Regions from separate parts of the Mucilaginibacter sp. FW306-07-L genome, predicted to be linked through region 1. Evidence: riboswitches for the same ligand, from Rfam matches in the RefSeq annotation. Region 1 holds a riboswitch; the other holds the start of a gene.
The links. Region 1 has a riboswitch for cobalamin ahead of AC3WJC_RS04685 (epoxyqueuosine reductase QueH). Riboswitches for the same ligand answer to the same signal wherever they lie in the genome.
Positions count from the first base shown of each region.

Region 2: linked by a shared signal. The riboswitch ahead of AC3WJC_RS14530 (ribonucleoside-diphosphate reductase small subunit) and the one ahead of AC3WJC_RS04685 (epoxyqueuosine reductase QueH) in region 1 are both predicted to bind cobalamin.

Region 1 covers NZ_JBYSXI010000001.1:1,017,874-1,021,014, reverse strand. The annotation lists gene AC3WJC_RS04690 (hypothetical protein) at 1-691, opposite strand, end outside; cobalamin riboswitch at 844-1,033, shown strand; gene AC3WJC_RS04685 (epoxyqueuosine reductase QueH) at 1,220-1,855, shown strand; gene AC3WJC_RS04680 (alpha-glutamyl/putrescinyl thymine pyrophosphorylase clade 3 protein) at 1,845-2,723, shown strand; gene AC3WJC_RS04675 (Lrp/AsnC family transcriptional regulator) at 2,720-3,141, opposite strand, start outside.
Region 2 covers NZ_JBYSXI010000002.1:987,848-990,988, forward strand. The annotation lists gene AC3WJC_RS14525 (ribonucleoside-diphosphate reductase subunit alpha) at 1-822, opposite strand, end outside; gene AC3WJC_RS14530 (ribonucleoside-diphosphate reductase small subunit) at 931-1,908, opposite strand; cobalamin riboswitch at 2,040-2,243, opposite strand; gene ruvC (crossover junction endodeoxyribonuclease RuvC) at 2,332-2,934, opposite strand; gene aat (leucyl/phenylalanyl-tRNA--protein transferase) at 2,957-3,141, opposite strand, start outside.

The sequences.
Region 1 (3,141 bases):
GGTCCTTTCTATCTTTCGTAGATAACACGACCCTTCCTGTTCGATCGGTGACAGTTCTTATTTCATTCTCAAATATATCTTTGGACAATTTAATAGTGGCAATGGTCTGACCAGTACCATCGGTCAATGTTTGGTATTTATTACCAAGAATATCTGTGGAATTCTTGAGTGTTGCGATCACCATGCCATCATTACCGGTTGCCGTCCTGCTTTCATTTCCAAAAATATCAGTTGAGTTTTTAACGGTAGTGGTGCGGTGGTCTTGGGTGATCGCAATTGACCTGTTCCCAAAAATATCTGTAGATCTTTTTACGGAGCCAAGTTCTTCGCCGTTCTTTCCGTAGATTGACTTGCTTTTGTTACCAAAAATATCCGTTGAGTTCCTTACAGTAAAAGCGGATTCACCATTCACACTAATATCGGAACGATGATTTCCAAATATATCAGTCGATCTTTTTATCGACTTGACCTCCCGGCCGTCCTGATCAACTATCTTGGTATTTCTGTTACCAAAAATATCTTTAGAATTTGTGATCTTATAAATGACCTTCCCATAGTCGTCTTTGAAAATTTTAGTGGTATCTCCAAAGATATTCACCTCTTTATAAATGTTAAAATTTTGGGCGTGTGCGTGTAGCGAGATCGACAACACGATGTATATGGCGAAAATTTTCGCAGATAAGTGGATCATAAGGTAACGGTCTTTATTTTCTGAGCGGAAAATATAAAAATGGTTTAAATGTAATTGTGATTTTTTTATCGTGTTGACATAAGAATCTTGAGTCCAACTTGATTGAATTTAAGAGAAAAAAGATATTCTTATCTTTGCAGCGAAGATCTTCTGATCTATCAGACGATATAGGTCTCACTTGAACGTGAGTTAAAAGGGAACCATGGGAAGTTCATGGACTGTCGCGCAACTGTAAGTAACTATAGGCTTTGTCATTAATGTTCATTATCCAACTTTTAAATGGATGAGAAGGATGGCAAAAATGTTATAAGTCAGGATACCTGCCTGTTTCGGATGACAATGCTTTCGCGTCAAAGGCAAAAGTCTGTACTGGTATAACACTGCTCATTTTATCAGTTAAGTGGTGGTTGTGCATGTACATAATATTTTCTTTAAACGCATTTTAAGCATATAGATCAGGTTGCCTGCCGCTTTGTAGTAAAATACTCTGGCTGGTCATCTTGTTATACAAACTGCTGTTATGATGTTATGAGAGAAAATTTAATATTACCAAACGCAGGTAAAAAACTATTGCTGCATTCCTGCTGTGCGCCCTGCTCGGGCGAAGTGATGGAAGCCATAATGGCCTCAGGTATCGAGTTCAGCGTTTTCTTCTACAACCCCAATATCCACCCCAAAAAGGAATACGAACTGCGTAAGGAAGAAAATATCCGCTTTGCAGAGAAGCATGGCATCCCTTTTATCGATGCCGATTATGATGTGGACAATTGGTTCGAACGGGCTAAAGGAATGGAACTGGAACCGGAACGCGGCGTCCGTTGCACGATGTGTTTTGATATGCGCTTTGAACGGACAGCGTTATACGCCCATGAGCATGGCTTTGACACCATTTCGAGCGCTTTAGGTATCTCCCGCTGGAAAAACATGGAACAGATCAATGATAGCGGTCTAAGAGCGGCCAGCCATTATAACGGCCTGACCTACTGGACCTATAACTGGCGCAAAAAGGGCGGTTCATCACGTATGTTAGAGATCAGCAAAGACGAGGGCTTTTATATGCAGGAATATTGCGGCTGCGCTTATTCACTGCGCGATACCAATAAGTGGCGTATGGAGAATGGCCGGGAGAAGATCAGCCTCGGTGAGAATTATTATGGCAGTTGATCAGGATTGCTCAGTTAGAGTGCCTTATGTTGAAAGGCGGCTGGCTGAGTTTCATCGCTTATGGCGCCCTTTGTCAGGCCTTTCAAATCGTGGTGGCCTGCAAAAATTTGTTGATCTGTTAGCGGATGCGGCAGAAGCTTCACAGCGTATAGGAGAACTTACTGATGATCCTATACTGGCTGAAATTTTAAATTACCAGCAGCGATCAGCAACGGATGAAGCTTGCTGGCTGTTATTTCTTTATTGTTATATCGGCCGGTCTGGTTTATTGGACGCTATTCATCGATCCTGGAGTTGGGAAAAAGCCAGCGCTGATGCCGATGCTTTTGGAAGATGGCTTACAGTTAACCAGCGAGAATTGAAAAACGCAGGTAGCTTAAGCGCGGTACATAAATACCGGGCTTTTGATCAGCATCGTGCCAAAGCAATGGGTGAAGATGCCAAAGGGCATATTAGCTGGATCAAAGCCGCAGGAAGCCATGAAAAATTGTTTCAGAGTACTGCAGTTCAGAGTCAGGGCCAGCCGACCAAGGCTTTTGATAAGCTATATATATCCATGAATGAGCATACCGGCTTCAAAAGACAGATCCAGTTTGAATATCTATGCCTGATCGGTGATTTAAAGATCGCCGGCATTGAACCCGGGCAATTTTACTTTAGTGATATACTTCCGCTAAAAAAAGCCGCCAGGCAATTATTCGGCGGTAATCAGTCGGCAAAGATACCTGTATTTCAATTAAACGAATTAACGGTCGCCTTAGTAGGCTGTCTGGGTAATCCGTTCAGCATAACCGTTTTGTACCGGGCGTTGATGGATTGGGGCGAAGAAAAAATTGTTGCCGTCAACCCTAATTTCCGGCGATATTAAAAACTGATATTGTGCGTGTTTTTGATCTCGGCCATCACGAAAGTACTGTGCGTGCTGCCAATGCTTTCTACCGAACCTAATTTATTGAACACAAAATCCTGGTAGTGCTTCATGTCCCGGGCGAACACTTTCAGAAAGAAATCGTAATCACCGGAGATATTATAACATTCCACAACTTCGTCAATCTTTAAAATATCTTGTACAAAGCTATGGCCGACCTTGCGGTCATGTTGCTTCAACCTGATATTGCAGAAAACGATAAAACCCTGGTTGAACTTTTCGGGGTCCAGCAGGGCGATGTATTTTTTGATATACCCGCTGGATTCAAGACGTTTTACACGTTGCACTACGGGCGATGGCGTTAGATTTACCTTTGTTGCTAACTCCTTGATCGTATGACTAGAGTCATTCGCCAGTA
Region 2 (3,141 bases), on a different contig from region 1:
CAGCATCGGGATAATACCGTTGCTGGTACCATTAGTACCGCTGATATATGAACCGGTTGCACGTACATTATGAATGCTCAAACCGATACCACCCGCGCTTTGCGAAATTTTGGCGGTTTGTTTCAACGTATCATAAATACCGTCAATGCTGTCATCCTTCATGGTCAGCAAAAAGCATGATGACATTTGTGGTTTAGGCGTACCCGCGTTAAACAGTGTAGGTGTAGCGTGGGTGAACCAACGCTCGCTCATCAGGTTATAAGTTTTTATAACACTGTCGATATCGCTTTTGTGAATACCTACCGATACACGCATAAACAGGTGCTGCGGGCGTTCCACTATCTTACCATCGATTTTTAACAGGTATGATTTCTCAAGCGTTTTAAAGCCGAAGTAATCGAACCCGAAATCGCGGTCGTAAATAATAGTGCTGTCCAGTACTTCAGCATTATCTCTGATCACTTCCCAAACATCTTCCGCGATCAGCGAAGCGTTTTTACCGTTTTTGCTATCCACGTACTCATACAGCATACGCATGGTTTCGCTGAATGATTTTACCGTGTTTTTGTGCAGGTTTGATACCGCTATACGCGATGCCAGCAAAGCATAATCCGGGTGTTTGGTAGTTAATGACGCGGCAGTTTCGGCAGCCAGGTTATCCAGCTCCGACGTGGTTACGCCATCATACAAACCCTCAATTACCTTTTTAGCAACGTCGATCGGGTCAACCAGGTTAAAACCGTAGCACAACTTCTCGATACGTGCTGTTATCTTATCAAATTTTACCGACTCTCTGCGGCCATCTCTTTTTATTACAAACATACTGCGTGCCCCCTAACCCCCTAAAGGGGGAATTTCTAAGTGAGTGTATTTTATTATAGTTAATTGTCTTTTTTGCTCCTCCCCTTTAGGGGAGGCTGGGCGGGCCTGTTAGAAGTCCTCATCCAGCGAGAATGATTTGCTATCAGGCACGGCATTCAGTACGCCGCTTTTTTGGTAGTCGCCTACGCGCTTTTCAAAAAAGTTGGTTTTGCCTTGCAGGCTTATCATCTCCATAAAATCAAACGGGTTGGTGGCGTTATAGTGCTTATCATAACCCAACTCCTGCAGCCATCTGTCGGCCACAAACTCTATGTACTGGCTCATCAGCTTGGCGTTCATACCGATCAGGTTTACCGGTAAGGCTTCGCTTACAAACTCCTTTTCAATTTCTACCGCGTCAATAATTATTTCGGTAACGGCCTCTTTGCTCAATTTGTTGCTCAGCATGCTGTATAGCAAGCAGGCAAATTCGCAGTGCATACCTTCATCACGAGAGATCAGCTCGTTACTGAACGTTAAGCCCGGCATCAGGCCGCGTTTTTTAAGCCAGAACAGTGAGCAAAAGCTACCTGAAAAAAAGATACCTTCAACCGCGGCAAAGGCCACAAGGCGTTCCGCGAAAGTTCCGTTCTCGATCCATTTAAGTGCCCATGCCGCTTTTTTACCAACACATGGTACGGTATCAATAGCATGAAAAAGACGATCTTTTTCAATAGGATCCTTTACGTAAGTATCAATTAACAGCGCGTAAGTTTCGGAGTGGATGTTCTCCATCATGATCTGGAAACCATAAAAGCAACGTGCTTCGGGCACCTGAACTTCGCTCATAAAGTTTACGGCCAGGTTTTCATTAACAATACCATCGCTGGCGGCAAAAAACGCCAGTATGTGCGATATGAAATGCTTTTCGCCGGCGTTAAGCGTTTCCCAGTGTTTCAGGTCATCGCTAAGGTCAATTTCTTCGGCTGTCCAAAAGCTGGCTTCATGCTTTTTATACATTTCCCATATCTGGGGATAATTTATGGGGAGAATTACAAAGCGGTCTTTGTTCTCTCGTAGCAATACTTCGTCGTTTTCCTGTTTCATAAGCGCCTCGTCAGTTAATATTTTATGTTATTGCAATTCAGGAACTGTCAAAAGACGAAGGCACAACAGGCTGGCGCAACATGGCGCAAGCAGGCAGGCTACTTCTTCTGGCAAAACCTTATTACGTGAAAGTTTTGTCAAGCTGTAAGGGAGGTATCTGGCTCTATTTTAGTCAAACGGAAATCGTTAATGATAAGTGATGAATACCACTTATTCACTATATGCAACCCTCTAATATCCAAAATACTACAGTTGCAACGTCAGCCCATGAGTTTAACATGGTTCCCTTTTAACACCGGCCTAAAAACCGGCAACCTTTACAGTACATACAAAGAACTATCTTGTGTCTTCAAAGATAGGCGATGATAGATGGACGGAGGTAGTGATAGTTTTTAACATCAAGGGTAAGTTATAAACACCGATCTACTTTTTTTTACCAACGCCTGATACGCGCGCTGTATTATCCTTAACAAAGGTATCCCAACCTGAATATGATTTTTTTGAACCTGATGATGATTTGCCGCCACCGCCAATATTACGCTGAAAGGCATGGCATACGGCCACAGCCAATCCATCGGTAGCATCCAGAAAATCAGGTGTTTCTGTAAAGTTCAGCAAGCGCTGTATCATGCCGGCAACCTGCTCTTTGGTGGCATTGCCGTTGCCGGTTATGGATTGTTTAATTTTACGCGGAGCGTATTCGGTAATATCCACATTGCGCGATAAGGCGGCGGCCATAGCCATGCCCTGCGCCCGGCCCAGTTTAAGCATTACCTGGATATTTTTGCCATAAAAGGGCGCCTCAATGGCCAGGCAATCGGGGTGATAATTATCAATAAGGGCTACCGTTTTTTCAAAGATGCGTTGCAACTTCAGCATGTGGTCGTCCAGGCTACCCATTTTTACCACACCCAGGCTAATGAGCTCCAGCTTTGAGCCGGTTTGCTTTACCAGGCCGTAACCCATTACGGCGGTACCGGGGTCAATACCTAAAATTATACGCTCTGGTGTGTTGATGCTTTGCATGTATAAACGCGAAGGTAACAGATTATTGCCGCAGTGCCGCCATATAATCATCACGACTGATCATTACCGCACCCATGCTTTCCAGGTGTTCGGTATATACCTGGCAATCGATCAGGCTGTACTTGCCTGTTTGGCAGAGGGTAACGAGGGCGGCTTTTGACGCGTTGCTTAACTTACTGAACATGCTTTCGCCGCAAAATATTTTAC